Regions from separate parts of the Alteromonas sp. 4NH20-0056 genome, predicted to be linked through region 3. Evidence: predicted binding sites of a transcription regulator. Region 3 holds the regulator's gene; each other region holds the start of a gene.

Region 1 (5,127 bases), on a different contig from region 3:
CATCATATCGGCATAGTTAAAAAAACGGAGGGGCAATCAATAAGGTAACACTCAATGCCCTTCGGCAGCTGTACTTGTCACAGGCACGGCGCTCAACGCCTGAATAATGTTTTGTTCAGAACTCGTCGGTAATATGATAATTTACAAAGCAAGTTAAATAACTATTTTCCTAAAAGCTAGGTTAAACCCAACCAATACAAAAGGATTTTGTATGAAAGCAGTCATTCACTTTCTTCTTTTTCTATTCTTATTTTCACCGCTAACAAGCCTTGCAGGTATTACTGAGTGGGTAGACTTCAAGTTAGAAAACGGTCATATCAAAGTTCCGATTAAAATTGAAGGTATTGATACCTTTGCCATTCTCGACACCGGTGCACAGTTAAATGCCATTAATAAAGCGTTTGTAGGCAAGCATAATCTTACGTTCACTAAAGGCGGAAAAGTAAGGGTTGATGGTATATTTGGTGAACAGGTGTTCAATAAGTTCAACGGTATATCGCTTTCCATATTTGGTGTAGATATGGAGTTAGACGGTGCTCCGCCACTCTCGCTCGGTCATCATTCTACTGGCTTGTTATTAGGTTCCGGCTTCTTTAGCCAATTTATTGTTCAAATTGATTACCCCAACAACCGCCTGCGCGTAATGACAAGAGATGTAATGAATTTAAGTGAGTTTGAAAATATCCGTGCAGAAAGTCAGCGCAGTAGCGGAGAGCCTTTAGTCCGCGTTGCTTTAGGTAATGACGAGTCATTTTGGGCATTACTTGATACCGGTAACAATGGCGGTGTAATCATCGAGCGAAGCTATGCTGAAAGCTTAGGCCTAATCGATAAAGTGACGTCGTCTTCAATGGCAATGGGGGCTACTTCAATGGCGGTAACAGAATCGACCCGCGTGCCTGAATTAGTTTTTGGCCCTTATACACTCGAAAATGTTTTAGTAAGCTTTCCAGCAGAAGGGCAGTCAATTGTTATTGAAAAACAGTCGAGTATTTCTGGTACGCTTCGAAAGTCTCAAAAGCAGCAAGGCATTTTAGGCTACGACATACTTAAGCACTTCGTATTAACTATGGACTACGCTAAAGGTCAAGTCCATATCGGCTTGCCCGAAGAGGGATAAACTAGATGGGAGTTTATTTTCTCCCATCTGTGATCATTTTGCGCGCTCTGGCGTCTGACTGTTTTATCATTTCGTCAATTAGTGACGTTTCAGGCATATTTTTCCAGTACTTCTTGGGCATTGAACTTAGCATAGCGTCTTTTTTGATACGGGCGGGGTTAAAAATATTAGCGTAATAAGTAAGCCAATATTTTTCGATGTGATCGTCATCAGGAACCACACTAGAATCAGGATTATCTTCTAACGTAAGTGTTTCCATATCCCAATGAGCCGCACGATACGGCGTGAGTATAGACCATCGCATATTTTTGAAGCGGGTTTGAAAAAAGTCGAGTTTTAACTCTAGACTAAAATGTTCAGGTTCATACCAAGCGATAAAATGCTCATTATCATCAAGCTTAACCTCTCTAAACCTTAAAAACGCACTCATCTTGTAGGCATCACGCTTTACTGCTTTGGCTAGCGTCATAAGCTGCATTATATCGTCGTCAGTTTTTAACCGAATTAAATGTTTGTTTTCAAACATCACCCGCCATAGCACCCGATAACACAATGCGAAACGATGAGCATCGCTATGACACAACGCATATTTGAAAAGCATGAGTACCGCTTTGGGAATAGCATACTGTGTCTGCGGGTTTGTGGCCGCTATGGGTTGTTGACTGTGACCAAATAAGTCGTCTTGAACTGATTGGGCACTTTGCCAAATAATATTCTCAGGAGGAATAGCGTGGGCTAAACACCCTCTTGCAGCCATGCGCCATTCGTCAAAACCAGGCACTGAGTTAATTGTAATGGTTTCCATGTCACAGCTACTTCATTTAAGCGCTAAATAGCTCAAACTGCTTCGGCTGTTTGAACTGAAGTTCGAAATTATTACTATCAAGTAAGTGAATATCGGGGGCATAGTCGCCTACACTAATAAAGGGTTTTAACTTTTTAAGTGGTAAGCGCATTTTAGTAAGATCTATCCAATTAAGCTTTGTATGCCGTCTAATAGCCAGAATTTTTTGCACCGTTCGTGCTCCGAGCCCCGGTACCCGTAACAACATCAATTTGTCGGCTTTATTTAAATCAATCGGAAAGATATGGCGATTGCGTAGTGCCCACGCAAGCTTAGGGTCGTAATCCATATCAAGCATGTCATCGTACACAATCTCATCAAGGGTAAACCCATAAAAACGCAACAGCCAGTCAGCTTGATAGAGGCGGTGCTCGCGAATTAACGGCGCAGGCTTTAACGGCAACACTTCAGACGCATCAGGTATTGGCGAAAACGCCGAGTAATAAACCCGGCGAAGTTTTTGTTGGCTATAAAGTTTTACGCTTGTCCCCAAAATAACTTTATCATTAGAGTCATCGGCGCCGATGATCATCTGTGTAGACTGTCCACCAGGCGCAAAGCGTGGCAGGCGTTTACCCGAATAGGTTTTATCCGTCTTGTGCTCAGCAATTTTGTCTTTGAGCGTGTTCATTGACCCATGAATAGCCCCCAGATCTTTTTCCGGTGCATACTTATTTAAAGATGGTTGCGTCGGCATCTCTACATTGATACTTAACCTATCGGCGTACAAACCAGCTTCCTCTTGTAACTCGGGAGATGCGTTAGGAATAGTTTTAAGGTGAATATACCCTTTAAACCCATGGTCAAGGCGTAAAGACTTGGCAATACGTACCATACTTTCCATCGTTAGGTCCGGTGAGCCAACAATGCCTGAACTAAGAAATAGCCCTTCGATGTAGTTGCGCTTATAAAAATTAAGCGTTAGGTCTACGGTTTCTTTAACACTAAATCGTGCCCGTCGAACACTGCTAGACACTCTGTTTATGCAGTAGTGACAATCGTAGATACAGTAATTAGTCATCAAAATTTTTAGTAAAGAAACACATCTACCATCAGGTGTGAAACTGTGACATATTCCCGAACCACCGGTAAGCGAACCTATACCCGTTTTGTCGGTCTTGCCCGCCTTTCTTTTACCCGCAGAACCGCTTGCACAAGAAGCGTCATACTTGGCTGCATCTGAAAGAATTTCGAGTTTTTGTATCAGTTTATCGTGCATAGCAAATTACTACTTTCTCTAAGCAAATACCTAACACCTGTCAATTTTGAGCGAAAGGCCTAAAAGGGCCAGAATGTATAGACTGTATGGACTTGGGATTCGCTACCGTTATATCATGTATAAATATACAGTACAAATTGATATTAGAAAGTTTGTACTCTTTGCTAGACGGCCAACAATCCGATTCCCTACCTCTCTACGAATACAAAAAAAGGAATGTTAAACGTATTGAAAGCTATGTAGAAAATCCAAAACCGATATAGAGGAGTCAGTTACTGAGTTGGATATGAAGGGATAGATAAGGGCGACGAGGATTATCAGTCAGATAGGCTAGCGTAGGCCGCTAGAACCTTTCTTATTTTCCCTATGAAAGCTCAACACCTGCTAGGTTCATCGTTTTTCCTGGAGCTCCGTGCAATAACGTTGCTTTAAATTCATTAGGTACGGGTTTCTTTTCGAACGTAAGCGAATCGACCATCACATAAACAATTTCAACCGATGCGACAGCTTGTTTAGTTTGCCAATTCAGCATGTCGATTTGCATCGTAAAAGACGTATTGCCAACCTTGCTCACATGCACCGATACGCACAATATGTCGTCGAATTTAGCTGAGCTTTGCCATGATATATTAAGATTAACGACCTGATTATCTAAGCCTTTGTTTGTTAATGCTTGATACCCCCCTATTAACGCTCGCATAAACTCAGTTGCCGCTAAATCTGCGTAGTCAGCGTACCTTGCGTTAAATACAACATTTTGAGGGTCGCATTCGGCATATCGGACTCGTAGCAGCAATTCGAATGCATTAGGTTTAACGTTGGTCATTCATGCTTTCCTTTTCTTTATGCACTGTTTGTATATTCTCCTCACCACCTTCAGATTGCCCTTTAAGGCGCCACTGATCGCCGATAACAGGGTCTTCCGATTTAGGTTCTAGTTCCCAAGAATAGACCTTAACCGCCGGTTTTGGATCGAGCGAATGCCATAAACAAGCACAAAGTACACCAGCCAAAGCACCGAATAAATGGTATTCAAACGATATCCCTTCTTGGCGGGGAAATATGCTCATCGTCATTCCACCATACATGAAAAAAGCAACCATCATAAGCACGACTGAGCGTTTGTCTCTGCGGAAGATACTCACTACAAATAAATAAAAAAATACACCATGGGTTAAACCGCTAGCGCCAATATGATAGCTTTCGCGCCCAAACAGCCATACACCAATACCAGATAGTAACCACACTGTGGTTAACACACGCCAACGTGTTTTCGGATAACCGTAGATGAGAAATGAGCCAAGTACTAACATGGGCAGCGTGTTGTTGAAAATGTGCTCTAACGAGCCGTGGATAAGGGGCGCCGTTATGATCCCAACCAAACCATGCAGGGCTAAAGGATAAACCCCGAGCCAACTTAGGTCGACGTTGAAATTGAGTTCGAAAGCTTTAAAGCACCAAATAAAACCCACGGCGAACGCGGTGATTAACATACTGTTTTTGAGTGACGTCGTATTCATCTGTTAAATTTATGGGCAATTTATAAAATAACAATGCATGCTCATTCAGACTCCGTTCAGCAAACTTCTTATAGGCTTAATGGCATTACAAAAAAACAATTAATCATCGCAACATTCAATTTTTTAAAGGACTAAAATGCTTACTCGTTTTTTTCGTTTTTCAGCCACCGCAGCCACTTTATTTTTCACTCAACAGGCGTGCGCAGAAGAATACCAAACCTTTATCAGCGCAAGCCTATTATCATATGAGAGTTCGCTCACCCAAGATGGACAAACAACATCAGACACCAACAATATATGGAATGTAAGTGGAACATATTTCTTTGATCCTCGACCATCTTTAGGCCCGCTAAATGAATTTGATTATATTATTCAGCAAAGCTCTGTCAGTGCAGGCTTACTTGGCGATGGTGGGAACCGCCAG
Region 2 (5,127 bases), on a different contig from region 3:
CAGCATAAACGTCATCTAAGCTACGCGCAGCGCCTTCAAATAACTTACGTGCGGCCGCTTCACTCATGTAAGCGCCACCCTTAATTTGTGGGAAGCTGTTTGCTGGTTCGCCGTTTTCATTCAACCATGCCATACGAGGAGTATGGATATAGCTTAAACGACTTTGATAAGGGCGTACTTTTTCATTTTTAGGTGTCGTAATGGTGATCATGCCAACAGCGCCACGGTCAGCAGCATACTTTTGTTTTTGATAACCCGAGGCAAAATGTGCCCCTTCTTCAGAAGGAAAATCACTAGGCTTACCCGCCAACGTAACCACTATTTTGCCTTCGACATCAATATCGCTGTAGTCGTTATGGGAAAGCTCATCAGCTACGATACCGTAACCTACGAATACCATTTCGCCCGACACTGTCGCTTCCGTATTTAAAAGGCTAGGCCCTGCTAAGTACTCTTTAGGATAAGCAAAATCGATAGTGTCATCACCACGACGTAGCGTAAAAGAAGGCGACTCTTGCACTAAGTTCGCTTTACGGAATGTCACATTTTGAATGTAGCCATCGGTGCCCGCTGGTTTTAAGCCATATTTTGCAAATTCTGTCGCAATATAGAGAGCGGCAATTTCGTGTCCTCTAGAACCGGTATCTCTGCCCTCTAATAAATCATCAGCCAGAAAAAACAGGTGTGATTTTATACGCTGAGTATCAGGGTTAAAGGCTTGTTCTGTCGCATTGTGATTGTGCGCGCATGCCGTAAATGACATTGCGGTAAACGCACTACCTAGGAGAAGTTTTTTTATCATTGTATTTCACCATTGCTTGTTGTGAGAATATAGTAACGCAGTGGGTTACTATATCAATGCGTAGCGCTTGGATTTTCGACCATTGCCCGTATATATAGACCACTGTAAAATCGACAGGCCGTTTTAGCCCTCTATCTTCTATTAAAGAGCAGTTTATGACCGAAGAACTCACCCTTTATCGCGTTCAATTTATTAACGACGGTGAACGTTACGAACTTTATGTAAAAGCCTTGTCGCAAGGTGCTTTATTTGGTTTTGTTGAAATTGGCGACTTTGTTTGGGACACCCACACCAGCGTGGTTGTCGATCCGTCTCATGAAAGGTTGAAAGCTGAGTTTGCAGAAGTGAATAAAACCTATATTCCGATGCACAATATTTTACGAATTGATTCAGTAACGAAAAAAGGTTTAGCCAAAATTACTAAATTAGAAAATAAATCTGATAAAGTAACAAGGTTTCCAAGTCCCATATATACACCAAAAGAGTAACCAGCCGGGCGATACCGGTATACAGGTTGCCGGAGGCCCTTATGTTTCGCTACGCATTACTCGTGATTTTAGCCGCCAGTAGTTTCATGCTGTCAGCACAACAAAATAAAGATACTACCTTCTATTCACTGCTTGATGATATCTGGCAGTATGAATTATCTATTTCTCCGCTGCTTGCTTCTCGACACGGTGTTGAAGCGCAAAATAGCAAGCTTCCTGATATCTCTTTGAAAGCGTTAGGTGAACAGCACGCTAAGTGGGTGGACTATCGCACGGCGCTTAACGCCTACTCAGATAAAAATTTATCTCAAGATGCGTACATTGCGCTATTAATGCAAAAGTACCGTATCGATAATTACATTGATGATTACCGTTTTCGTTCGTATCTGGTTCCTATTAATTCCGAATATGGATTTCATAGTGCAATGGGCGGCCTACCTAATGTCGCGTCTTTTAAAACCCAAAAGGATTATGACGATTACTTAGCGCGACTAGATGCACTACTCCCTTACTTCATGCAACAAATTGATTATATGAGAGCAGGTATTGCTGAAGGTTATACCCAGCCTCGTGTGGTTCTTGAAGGGTTTGAAGATTCTATCTCGACTTATCTGGTTGAGAGCGCAGAGGAAAGCGGCTTTTTTGCCCCCTTTACTTCATTTCCTGAATTCATCGATGAAACACAACAACAGGCATTGAAACAGCGCGCTATTGAAACCATTACTACTCGTGTGTTACCTGCTTATCAGGCGTTTTATGACTTTATGGTAGAAACGTATATTCCAAGCTCTCGAGAGGACATTGCCGCGAAAAGTTGGCCCGACGGTGAGCAATATTATGCCAATAGAGCAAAACACTACACCACAACAGACATGAGCCCAGAAGCAATCCACGCTTTAGGTCTTAAAGAAGTAAAACGTATTCGTGCTGAAATGCAGGCTGTTGTGGATAAGGTGAACTTTGACGGCTCAATTAATGATTTCATTGCTTTCTTACGAGAAGATCCTCAGTTTTATGCTGAAAGTGCAGAAGCGCTTTTAAAAGAAGCGTCGTTTATTGCTAAGAAGATGGACGCTAAGCTTCCACAGTTGTTTGAATACTTACCGCGCACTCCTTATGGTGTTGCTCCCGTACCCGATAGCATTGCCCCTAAATATACGACTGGCCGATATATTCACCCTAGCAGAGATGACCAACCAGGTTATTATTGGGTTAATACCTACGCCTTAGATAAACGTCCTTTATATGCCTTACCCGCACTAACATTGCACGAGGCCGTGCCAGGTCACCACCTGCAAATATCGCTTGCGGCTGAGTTAGAAGATTTACCTATGGTGCGTCGCAACACGTATATTTCAGCCTTTGGTGAAGGCTGGGGACTATATTCTGAATTCTTAGGTATAGAAGTAGGTATTTATGAAGACCCTTATGATGACTTCGGGCGTCTTAGCTATGAAATGTGGCGAGCGTGCCGTCTGGTTGTAGATACAGGCATGCACATGATGGGCTGGAGCAGACAACAAGCCGTTGACTTTATGATGGAAAATACCGCGCTTTCTGAGCACAACGTCAATACTGAAATAGACCGTTATATTTCATGGCCAGCGCAAGCACTCTCTTACAAGATTGGTGAAATAAAAATAAAAGCCCTTCGAAAAAAAGCAGAGCAGGCATTAGGGGCTAATTTTGACGTTCGTAAATTTCATCGCGCTGTGTTAGAAAACGGTTCTGTTCCTCTATTTATCCTAGAGCAGCATATCAATTCATTTATAGAAGAAGAAAAGGCAAAAATATGATTCTTGTCGCGTTTGGTATCATAGGGCTACTTACCCTGTTTTTGATTTACTTTGTCTTACGCATTCAAAACTTACAAAGAGAGTTAGCGTTAACTCGCCATTCGGTAAAACAGAGTAACAGCAAGGTGAATTATGCTTACCACAACCTTGTATTAGTTACCGATGCGCTGGAGAAGGCTTATACATCTCGTATTGAAAGTGCATTTAAGAGTAAGCTTATCGAGCAAAATCAGTACAATGCATTGCTTCCGTTAATGCGTAACTTCTCTACTGTCGTCATGCTGTGTAACGAGAAAGGGGCAACACTAGAGGAAGCATTGAAAAAAGCATTGGCGTCTGAGAGCACCTCGTTTGAAGATGTCATTGAAGTTGTCAAAGCATTACCAAGTAATGTCAGAATGGCATGGTCTAAAAATACTGCCGACGGCTTTATTAACTTTTGCCAGTTGGTTACGAATACAGTAAACGGTAATAATCCTAAAGCAACGCCAGCACCGTCTCACCCGGCTCAAGCCTAACTAAAGATCTTCATATATATCAAATAACTAGCGATGTGTGTGCTGCCAAGCAGCGCACATTGCTTGAAAAGGTATTGCGCTTCACTATAATACTGTACATACATACAGTATTTTGGTGCTATGAAAACGTCTCTTACCGCTTTATATGACAACCCCAATATCTGGCGTGCTAGCCAGCGTACCTCCTGTGAGCAAAAATATGCATTAGGTCATCAGCCCTTAGATAATGCATTGAATGGCGGTATCGCCCCCTCTGGCGTGGTTCGTATATCGTCTCATACCGGTATTGGTGAACTGTCGTTGTTCAAGGCCGTATTGACTGAACCTCAAAAACATAAGCTTCGGGTATTCATCAATTGTCCCGCCATTATCCAAGCACCATGGTTAAATGCATTTGGTATAGATTTAAAGCAAACGTTAGCGATTAATGCGCAATCTGATGACGACGCTTTGTGGGCAGCAGAACAATGCTTGAAAAGCACTGCGTGCCATTGCGTTGTATTGTGGAACAACAAGTTAACTGCAAAAACGGCTCGCCGTTTACAGGTGGCTTCCACACATAACGATGCGCTGTGTTTAATTTTCTGTGATAACCCGCGTGACACATCACTGCCTATCAGTTTAGACCTCTCACTGCATCGACATGAGAAGAATGTCACTGTTGATGTACTTAAACAACGCCATGGCTGGCCCGTAAAAGGCATAAGTATTTCACTACCATGGACGCCCGATAATACCGCTATTCAATCTGCTATGTGCAAAAGCACATCGCAGCAACAGGCCTTTAACTCGGTTATTTAACCATGATTTGGGCGTACTTTTACTGTTATCAATTAACGCTGGATGCACACGCGCAATGTTGTGATGCGCAAGAATATGCTGAGCCTATCATCACATACAGTGATAAAGACAATTGCGTTATACAGTTAAATCAGGCAGCAACAAATGCCGGTATTGAAAGCGGCCATGGGCTTGCTCAAACAGCTGCATTATGTCCGCATGTAAACATACTAACGTTTGATGCAGATGCAGAAAAACGTACGCTTACCGCGTTAGCCCATCGGCTCTATCCGTTAGCCTCAGACATTATGCTCGATAGCATCAGCGGTATGGCGATAAGGCTAGACAACTTGCTACAGTATTATGGTAGCTACGATATTTTGTGGAATGTATTAACGCAAGAGTTCAATCATGAGGGTATTCACTATCATTACGCTACCGCGTGGGGTATAGAAGCTGCAAAGCTACTTGCGCATCAAGCTATAAATAAATGCGGCTATACGCAGCAAGACATTACTCGCTTGTTATCGACCTGCCTACTTAAGCATAGTGAATTAGATAATAAAACGCTGTCTACCTTATCTAAAGTAGGCATTCACAATGTCGGGCAGTTATTACGTTTGCCTGTTCACGAACTAGGCCGTCGATTTTCCAACACGGTAATTCAATATTTAACCGCATTACGCGGTGAAACTTTTCCACAAGTAACGCTATTTAGACCCTCAGAACATTTTGAGTCGTTT
Region 3 (5,127 bases):
TTCCGTACTCATACCCGGCGACTAGCGCTATATCGGGACTGAAATACCAACGGCCGTTCACACCTATCAGTATGTCGGATTCGAAGGGATCTGAACCGCTAGATGCGATACCACCGACCGCAGTGTAACGAGCATGACCCTGCAGATGTAAAGACGAAGTAGCAGCCCAAATAACGCCTAACTCAGCACCAAGGCCGCTATCGTCAGCATCGACATCCAGGTTGAAATCTGATGCACGCGCATCCTTGAACTCTAGTTGATCAAGGCTTAGCCGACCGTAGTATGCCAACATTTCCGAGACAGGGTATTGATAACCAACGCCGATTCGCCAGCGTACAACGTCGTACTCACCAGCAGCAGTGTTGATGTCGTTGCTTACTTCAAGCTCTTGGCCTAAAGATGCATACTCACCAAACAGGTGCATTTGATTACTAAACTGCCATGCACCACCAATGGACACGCCACCATCAGCATCGCTTTCTAAGTTTAGAGGACCATTTCCCGTAACCGCTCCAGATGTTTCCACATCGTTGACAAAGCCACCGGTGACTCCTCCCTCGATGTAGGTGAAGCCGATATCACCAGCTTGCACCATCGGTGTGTTAAATAAGACGCTAAATATAGCTGAACCCAACAATATTGCTGATTTGTTTTTCATTAAAATGTCTCTAGTGTTTTTAAGAGCATATGAAAGTTTTGCTCATTCTCATCATACATATAGATAAGTTCTTGCAAAAAATCTCAGTAATCGTGTTTAAATTTTTTAATCTCTGCACTTAAGCATTTATATCACTCATTTCTTTCGTTTAGTAATAACTGTCAGTTTTAGTCGAATTAAATATTGTTGGAATTTTTTCGTATTAAACTGAAACCTACAAATTCAGTCTTATTCTTCTATCGCGCCTCTTGTCATTTATTGTTAGGTGTATATACTTACAGTTAACTGTATAGACAAACAGGCCTTTTATGCGCCCACTTACTGCCAGACAAACCGAAGTTTTCGAACTGATTAAAGCAACAATGCTAGCGACAGGCATGCCACCCACACGTGCAGAAATTGCTCGCGAATTGGGGTTTCGCTCGGCTAATGCCGCAGAAGAGCATCTTAAAGCGCTGGCTAAAAAAGGGGTCATCGAAATCTTACCGGGTACTTCTCGAGGTATTAAGTTAACGCAGCCGCTTGAAGATGAAACGCCAGAAGATGAGGGCCTACCGCTTATTGGGCGTGTTGCCGCCGGTGAACCTATTCTTGCGCAAGAACATGTCGAATCACATTATAAAGTAGATCCCGCGCTGTTTAAGCCACAGGCCGATTTTCTATTGCGTGTTAATGGTATGAGTATGAAAGACATTGGTATTTTAGATGGCGATTTGCTTGCTGTGCATCGCACCACTGACGTGCATAACGGCCAGGTTGTAGTAGCCCGGATTGATGAAGATGTCACCGTTAAGCGCCTTGAAAAGCGTGGAAGAGAAGTATTGTTACACGCCGAAAACGATGAGTTTTCACCTATTAAGGTTGACCTTGCCACAGAACCTTTTGCAATAGAGGGGATTGCGGTTGGTGTTATTCGTAACGCAGACTGGATGTAGGCTTTTACCACTTACTATAGAAAAGCGACCTTAAGGTCGCTTTTTTGCATGTAAAGCGGGCTAAATAGCAGCCGTTTTCTGCTTTAAAGGCGCAGTTATGCCCTGCTAGTAACCTAGCCTACGTAATAGATTTTCCGTGCCCCGCGAAACATATTTTTATTGTTGTAATTACTCATGTTTTAGCTGCTTCGCAGTGATTTCTTGCACCTTTGTAGTGCGAAACACCTTGAATAATCTACATTACTGCCATTTCAAAACCGCATGTGGCGTCACTACATCACCATGTAAAATGAGCCAGTCGTGATGATACTTGCCACCGATTTCTTATTTCTCCTTCTCTACCTAAACATTAAATCTGATTAAAAAATAAGCGGCTCGATGATCTTTTTGCAGAAAAGACTAGACGGGCGGGTTTTATTGCGCAATTCTTAGTCAGTGATTAACAAAATAATAACAATGACTCTAAATTTGTTTTACAAATTGATGTTGTGGGTCAGGCATTAGGAAACCACATTGGTAGAAATAACACGCAAAAGTTGGGTGTTGTTGGTTCTACCATTACGGAGGTGCTGAGTGAAACAACCAACGATACGCGCGGCAAAATGGCTATCTACTTTACCATTATTGCTATGCTCACCTTTGCTTCATGCCGAAGCAGCCGCAGGTGAAGCGTCATCTTTAAACCTTCGACGGGGTGCCACAGATATAAGTGGGCAGGTGTACGATTTACACATGCTTATGTTCTTCATCTGTGTGGGCATAGCCGTTGTCGTATTTGGCGTTATGTTTGCGTCTATGTACTTACATAGAAAGTCGCGCGGTGCGAAGCCAGCGAATTTCCATGAAAACGTAAAAGTAGAAATTGCTTGGACGGTTGTCCCATTCCTCATTCTTATCTTTATGGCGGTCCCTGCTGCCAATACGCTTATTGCAATGGAAGATACTTCAGAGGCTGATATGACTGTGTTGGTCACAGGGTCTCAATGGAAGTGGCATTATAAATACATGGATAAAGACGTTGAGTTTTATTCATTGCTTGCCACCCAGCGCGAACAAATTGCTAATAAGTTCGAAAAGACCGAAAACTATCTTCTAGAAGTCGACCGTCCGTTAGTGATCCCCACGGGCCAAAAAGTACGATTCTTAATTACCTCTGACGACGTTATCCATTCTTGGTGGGTGCCTGATTTTGCCGTTAAGAAAGACGCTAACCCAGGCTTTATCAACGAAGCATGGGCAAACGTGAACGAACCCGGTGTATATCGAGGGCAATGTGCAGAGTTATGTGGCAAAGACCATGGTTATATGCCGATTGTAGTGATAGCGAAAGAACCTGCTGAGTTTGAAGCGTGGATTGGTGAGCAAGAATCTATTGCACGCCAAGCGAAGGAAGAAGAGCAGCGTCTTCTGTCAATGAATATGAGTATGGACGAGCTGATGACCGAAGGCGAGCGCGTATACAACGCAACATGCGCCGCATGTCATATGCCAAATGGTGAAGGTTTACCTGGTGTATTCCCAGCCCTAAAAGGCAGCAAAATGGCCTTAGAAGACCAACCTGCGCATATTGATATTGTATTGCACGGTAAAGGTGGTACTGCCATGCAGGCCTTTGGCAAAATGTTAAGTTTAAAAGAAATTGCAGCAGTGGTGACGTATGAGCGCAACGCCTGGGGTAATAACACTGGCGATATGGTTCAAGCAAAAGACGTTAATGCCGTCGCAACCGGTAATTAGGAGCGCGTTATGAGCAAAGCGACAGAAATCGTTACGCCGGGCACAGCGGCGCACAGTGATGACCATGAACATCATGATCATATCCCAAAAGGGATAACCCGATGGTTATTTACTACTAACCACAAAGACATAGGCACCCTTTATTTGTGGTTTGCCTTCATCATGTTTTTAGTTGGCGGGGCGATGGCCATGGTGATAAGGGCTGAGCTCTTTCAGCCAGGTCTTCAAATTGTAGAGCCTAACTTCTTTAACCAAATGACAACCGTTCACGGCCTTATTATGGTTTTTGGTGCGGTTATGCCAGCATTTACAGGGTTAGCCAACTGGCTTATTCCGATGATGATTGGCGCACCAGATATGGCACTTCCACGCATGAATAACTGGAGTTTTTGGATTTTGCCAGGTGCTTTCCTCATTCTCTTAAGTTCGTTGTTTATGGAAGGGGGCGGCCCGGCATTTGGTTGGACATTCTATGCACCGCTGTCGACCACTTACAGTGGTGATTCAACCGCGTTATTTGTGTTCTCTGTTCACATTATGGGTATCTCATCCATTATGGGGGCCATCAACGTTATCGTGACTATTTTCAACATGCGCGCCCCTGGAATGACATGGATGAAAATGCCATTGTTCGTTTGGACGTGGCTGATTACGGCATTCTTGCTGATTGCTGTAATGCCTGTTTTAGCCGGTGCTGTGACGATGGTACTCACCGATAAGTTCTTCGGCACAAGCTTCTTTGACGCAGCCGGCGGCGGCGACCCTGTAATGTTCCAGCATATCTTCTGGTTCTTTGGGCATCCCGAAGTGTACATTATGATCTTGCCTGCATTTGGCATCATCTCTCAAATTGTACCCACCTTCTCGCGGAAACAGCTGTTCGGTTATGCGTCGATGGTATATGCCACCGCGTCGATTGCACTGCTTTCGTTTGTGGTATGGGCGCACCACATGTTCACCACCGGAATGCCGGTTTACATGGAAATGTTTTTCATGTTTGCGACCATGCTTATTTCGGTACCCACAGGCGTGAAGGTATTTAACTGGGTCGCCACAATGTGGAGAGGGTCACTGTCGTTTGAAATGCCAATGATGTTTGCGATTGCGTTTATCGTGTTGTTTACCATTGGCGGGTTATCTGGCCTTATGCTGGCAATAACACCGGTCGATTTTCAATATCACGATACCTACTTTGTAGTGGCACATTTCCATTATGTGCTGGTGACAGGAGCGGTGTTCTCCATTATGGCAGCGGTGTACTACTGGCTACCTAAGTGGACAGGCAAAATGTATGACAACACATTAGCGAAATGGCATTTCTGGTGTTCATTGGTTTCCGTAAATGTGCTGTTCTTCCCTATGCACTTCGTAGGTTTAGCGGGCATGCCTCGTCGTATTCCTGACTATGCACTTCAGTTTGCTGACTTCAATAAATGGATAAGTTTAGGCGGCTTCGCATTTGGACTTTCTCAACTTATTTTCCTCGCGTTACTGATAAAAGCGTGCAGAAAACAGGGCGAGCCAGTGTCAAGTCAAGTGTGGGAAGGCGCAGAAGGGCTTGAGTGGGAAATTCCTTCTCCAGCACCATACCATACGTTTGAAACCCCACCGGTTGTGAAGTAGTACAACACTCATCGGCAATAGGAGCGAAGCAATGACGCAAACAAATGCAAATAACAAATTGGTCATCAAACTGGTTGTTATTGTGTTCGGTATGTTTGGTTTTGGCTTCGCCTTAGTGCCGCTTTACGATGTCTTCTGCGATATTGCAGGTATTAACGGAAAAACTGAGAACTC
Region 4 (5,127 bases), on a different contig from region 3:
TTCACACTTGCTACTTAGCACGGGTCGATGCCAGTCAAGCGATGTTGCACGTTCAGCGAAACAGCAAAGTACATCAAGTTTAGCGAGCGCTGCTGCGCTGTCGATTAAGGCGTTCAAATAGTCGGTAAAATCATCAAATAAGGCTTCATATAATTGCTTTTCTAATGCGAGCGCTGCGCCTTGGCTGCTTAAGACTTTATCTTCGTGCTCCTTTAGTTCAGGGGTTATGTAACGCTCAGTGTTTTTGAGTGTTTGTCTGCGAATATAGTCGGCTGGGGCATTGGCACTGTTCGCGCGGCTGATTTCGATAAAGAATCCGTGAACTCGGTTATACCCGACCTTTAACGTTGCAATACCCGTGCGCTCTCGCTCTCTTTGCTCCATTGCATCAAGATAGTCAGTTGCCCCTTGTGATAACTTGCGCAATTCATCAAGTTCATCGTTATATCCTTCAGCAATTACGCCACCGTCGCGAATAATGACAGGTGGATTGTCAATAATGGCCTTATTGAGCAAAGCTTGTAAGGTTGGATACGTGCCTATCGTTTTTGCCACACGCTGAACTTGTTCAGAGTCATAACGAATAAGGGCGTCTTGTAAATCAGGCAATGTGTTAAACGCATTTTTTAAGCGAGCAAAGTCACGCGGTCGGGCAGAGCGCAGTGCGAGACGAGCCATAATTCGCTCGATATCACCGATATGTTTGAGCGCTGAACGGATATCATCAGGCGCGTCGTTAATAAAACCGTCCACCGCGTCTAAACGGCTATCGAGTTCATGTTGGTCGGTTATAGGGGAATGAATAACACGTTGAAGCATACGGCTACCCATTGCCGTGGTCGTCGTATCCATTACGCTAAATAGCGTGTTTTCTTGGCTTCCTGAAAGGTTGTGCGTCAGTTCCAAGTTGCGTCTTGTTGCTGCATCTAACTGCACGCGGCTGTCTTGTTGTTCGGTCTGAATACGACGAATATGTGGAAGGGCAGTGCGTTGCGTGTCTTTGACATACTGCAGCACGCACCCTGCTGCGCCTAAGCCTTTAGTGATACCAGTGATTCCGAAACCATCGAGGGTTGTTGTCTCAAATTGAGCGTTTAATTGCTCTATTGCAGTATCGGTATCAAATTCCCATTCAGGGCGACGGCGAAGACCTTTTCTATTCTCAATTAATTCGAGATTTTCAAACCCTTCTGGGTGAAGAATTTCTGCTGGGTTTATTCGTTGAAGCTCTGCCAACAAACTTTCATCGCTGTCGCATTCAGCGACAACAAATCGCCCGCTTGCAACATCTAACGTGGCGAGTCCATAATGCATACTGTGGCCACATACCGCGGCTAAAATGTTGTCTCTGCGCTCTTCAAGTAACGCCTCGTCGGTCACGGTTCCAGGGGTGATAATGCGCTTAACTTGACGCTCAACGGGCCCCTTACTGGTTGCAGGGTCGCCCACTTGCTCACAAATCGCCACTGACTCGCCCATTCTTACGAGACGAGACAAGTACCCCTCAACAGCGTGATACGGAACCCCCGCCATTGGAATGGGGTCGCCGCCGGATTTCCCTCTAGCAGTGAGAGAAATATCAAGAAGCTCCGCGGCTTTTTTGGCGTCATCAAAGAACAGTTCATAGAAATCGCCCATACGGTAAAACAATAAAATAGAAGGGTGCTGCGCCTTTATACTTAAATACTGACGCATCATGGGTGTGTGTGATTCCAAAAGAGCCTCTTGCAGTTATGTTAGCTGTCGTAATGCAGCACATATGGTAACAAATATCATCACGAGGTATAACTTTATCGTCGCGAGAATGGCAGATGAATATTCAGTACCATTTATCTGTCATGATACACTGTCAACAACATGCTTTTTATTGGGCTTGATTACGATGAACTTTGAAGAAACCCCCACTGAAAATAGTGAAGATAACTGCGTAACTCTTAGCGATGAGCTGCGCGATCATGTTGTGGCCTTGGGTGCAGCGTTAAGGAAAAAAGGCTGGAGTGTATCTTGTGCAGAGTCGTGCACTGGCGGAGGTATAGCCTTTGCTTTTACGAGTGTTTCTGGTAGTTCCGATTGGTTTAAGCAATCGTGGGTAACCTATTCAAACGACGCTAAGCATACCAGCTTGAACGTAAAAGAAGCGACATTGATGACACACGGTGCGGTGTCACAGGAAACCGTGGCAGAAATGGCAACTGGCGCGCAGGATAAAAGCCAGGCAAACCTTGTGGTGACGGTGAGTGGCATTGCTGGGCCAGGCGGGGGAAGTAGCGACAAACCCGTCGGTACAGTGTGGTTTGGGTTTATCTGTGGTGAAAGAAAACGTGAAATAAAGCAATTGTTTGCCGGTGGGCGTGACGCCGTTCGAGCTCAGGCAGTAACGTTCGCAATATCTGAATTATTGACAATGATAAACGACTAGGCGCGTGCCCGACGCCATCAAGTGAATGACAATCTTCAAATAAAATTCAAAACACAGCTTGAAACTGTATGCTTGTACAGTATAGAATGCAGGCATAAATTGATAAGGTTTAACCCATTAAACATATCAAATGTATTTAACCGCCAATCCTAGAGGATAATGACGTGGACGATAATAGATCAAAAGCGCTTACTGCTGCAGTCGGACAAATAGAAAAACAGTTCGGCAAAGGCGCAATTATGCGTTTAGGCGACAACCAAGCAATGGATATTGAATCAATATCTACCGGTTCACTGACTATCGATATCGCACTAGGAATAGGTGGGTTGCCATGTGGTCGAGTAGTTGAAATTTACGGTCCTGAGTCATCAGGTAAAACAACGCTTACGCTGCAAGTTATTGCTGAAGCGCAGAAAAAAGGCAAAACCTGCGCGTTTGTCGATGCAGAGCATGCACTCGACCCTGTTTATGCGGGTAAACTTGGCGTTAACATCGATGATTTATTGGTATCTCAGCCAGATACAGGTGAACAAGCGCTAGAGATTTGCGACATGCTAGTGCGCTCTGGTGCGGTTGACGTAGTTATTGTCGATTCAGTAGCAGCATTGACGCCGAAAGCGGAAATTGAAGGAGATATGGGTGACTCTCATGTTGGCCTTCAGGCACGCTTAATGTCACAGGCACTGCGTAAGCTAACGGGTAATATCAAACGCTCAAATACATTATGTATTTTCATCAACCAAATCCGTATGAAGATTGGTGTGATGTTTGGTAACCCAGAAACCACTACTGGTGGTAACGCACTTAAATTCTACTCTTCAGTTCGTCTTGATATTCGCCGTATTGGTGCAGTAAAAGAAGGTGACGAAGTGGTTGGAAATGAAACGCGCGTTAAAGTTGTGAAAAACAAAGTGGCGCCTCCGTTTAGACAAGCTGAATTCATGATCCGTTATGGTGAAGGTATCAGTAAAGAAGCGGAGTTGATTGACTTAGGCGTTAAGCAAAAGTTAGTTGATAAAGCCGGTGCTTGGTATAGCTACAAAGGCGATCGCATAGGTCAGGGTAAAGCGAACGTAATGAAATATTTGAAAGAGCACCCTGAGATAGCGAATGAAATAGAACTGAAAATTCGTGAAGAGCTGCTTCTTCCTAAAACGGTTAAAGCAGAAGACGCTGCGCAAGTTGAAGATGATTTAAAGCCTGAATAACGGCTGACGATTTGGAAAAACCCACCTATATGGTGGGTTTTTTTATGGGCGCAACATATTTTCTAACACTTTAACTATGCACAATACTTGTACAAGGTAAAAAAAGCAGGAATGCTGTAATAAATAATAAGAACAACAGACTAAGTACGTGTAAGTATAAAAACGACGTGCATGCAAAGTTTGTCACATCACCGTTAGGGTAAATAAAACAGGGAACAAAAGATGATTGAAATATCAGGCCTAGCGAAGCGCTTTGAGGTGGAAAACCCCAAAAAGTTGAGCGAACAAGAAAAGAAAGACCCGCGTTTGAAAGGACGCTATTTTCAGTCGGTAAGAGATGTCTCTTTTACCTGTGGGAAAGGACAAGTACTGGGGTTGTTAGGGCCTAACGGCGCGGGTAAAACAACGACATTACGTATGCTATCGACGGCACTTAAGCCGGATAGTGGAAAAGTGCTTATTGATGGTGACGATGTACTGGCGAACCCAATCATCGCGCGAAAAAAGATTGGTTTCCTTTCTAGTTCTACCGGCCTATACGGCCGCCTCACCGGGCGTGAGAATATTGCTTATTTCGGCGAATTACACGGCTTGGATAGAAAAACTATCGATGCCAGAATTGAAGAAATGGCAGATCTTCTTGATATGGAAAGTTTCTTAGAGCGACGTGCGGAAAATTTTTCTTCTGGAATGAAGCAAAAAACGTCCATCGCGCGAGCGGTTATTCACGAGCCTTCTCTTGTGGTACTTGATGAACCTACTACTGGTTTAGACATCATGGCTACAAGCACCGTAATGGAATTTATTCAACGGCTTAAAAGTAAAGGGACACCCGTAATATTCTCAACACATCATTTAGATGAAGTACAAACATTGTGCGATAAGGTCACGGTAATTAACCAAGGACAAACTGTGTTTAATGACTCTTTAGAGGCATTTAGCGCATTGTCGGGTGGTCAAATGCACAAGAGTTTTTTACAAACCTTAGCACTAGACACGAAGGAGATGAATAATGTGGTTAATCTTTAAGAAGGAATTTAAAGAGCTATTACGTGATAGAAAAACCATTATCTTCATGATTGGTCTTCCGTTACTGCTCTTCCCGCTTATTTTTGGTGTGGCGATGTTCTTTATGAGTTCTGCTGCAGAAAAAGCGGAAAGTGAAGTGCTTAAGTATGCCATTGTGGGTGAGGCGTATGCACCTGACATTGCAACCTCGTTGTCGCAGGCAACCGATAAATTTGAGACGATATCAATTGCCAGCGATGCAGATTATGCAACACTGATTAAAAACGAGACGGTTGATTTCGTCTTAGTTATCCCAGAGAGCTTCAACAGTGATGTGTTGAATTCGGGGCAACACAAGCTTCAATTGTTTTTAAATGATGCAGGGCTTAATAAAGTGCTTGGCAGAGTGTCGGAAATTGTTGATGTTTACACCGATGAATTCCAGCAAACAGCATTTAACACCCTTGGGTTAAATGAAACCCAGCAAACTGC

What was found. Region 3 encodes LexA, which represses DNA repair genes until DNA is damaged. Its sites were predicted from a motif close to TACTGTATNNNNATACAGTA; they were not measured.
Region 1: the regulator LexA is predicted to act here: its motif matches at 3,297-3,316, upstream of AC27EZ_RS00360 (putative DNA modification/repair radical SAM protein).
Region 2: the regulator LexA is predicted to act here: its motif matches at 3,695-3,714, upstream of imuA (translesion DNA synthesis-associated protein ImuA).
Region 4: the regulator LexA is predicted to act here: its motif matches at 2,482-2,501, upstream of recA (recombinase RecA).

Annotation. Positions count from the first base shown of each region.
Region 1 is NZ_BAAJLS010000001.1:69,403-74,529, forward strand. It holds gene AC27EZ_RS00350 (aspartyl protease family protein) at 212-1,120, shown strand; gene AC27EZ_RS00355 (TIGR03915 family putative DNA repair protein) at 1,134-1,925, opposite strand; gene AC27EZ_RS00360 (putative DNA modification/repair radical SAM protein) at 1,942-3,183, opposite strand; gene AC27EZ_RS00365 (acyl-CoA thioesterase) at 3,548-4,009, opposite strand; gene AC27EZ_RS00370 (rhomboid family intramembrane serine protease) at 3,996-4,703, opposite strand; gene AC27EZ_RS00375 (putative porin) at 4,840-5,127, shown strand, end outside.
Region 2 is NZ_BAAJLS010000003.1:5,541-10,667, reverse strand. It holds gene AC27EZ_RS06190 (M28 family metallopeptidase) at 1-802, opposite strand, end outside; gene AC27EZ_RS06185 (DUF1820 family protein) at 958-1,290, shown strand; gene AC27EZ_RS06180 (DUF885 domain-containing protein) at 1,332-3,086, shown strand; gene AC27EZ_RS06175 (hypothetical protein) at 3,083-3,604, shown strand; gene imuA (translesion DNA synthesis-associated protein ImuA) at 3,725-4,405, shown strand; gene AC27EZ_RS06165 (Y-family DNA polymerase) at 4,408-5,127, shown strand, end outside.
Region 3 is NZ_BAAJLS010000004.1:125,790-130,916, forward strand. It holds gene AC27EZ_RS09180 (hypothetical protein) at 1-658, opposite strand, end outside; gene lexA (transcriptional repressor LexA) at 967-1,593, shown strand; gene coxB (cytochrome c oxidase subunit II) at 2,218-3,330, shown strand; gene ctaD (cytochrome c oxidase subunit I) at 3,340-4,953, shown strand; gene AC27EZ_RS09200 (cytochrome c oxidase assembly protein) at 4,985-5,127, shown strand, end outside.
Region 4 is NZ_BAAJLS010000001.1:441,629-446,755, reverse strand. It holds gene mutS (DNA mismatch repair protein MutS) at 1-1,698, opposite strand, end outside; gene AC27EZ_RS02055 (CinA family protein) at 1,877-2,419, shown strand; gene recA (recombinase RecA) at 2,584-3,627, shown strand; gene AC27EZ_RS02045 (ATP-binding cassette domain-containing protein) at 3,850-4,656, shown strand; gene AC27EZ_RS02040 (ABC transporter permease subunit) at 4,640-5,127, shown strand, end outside.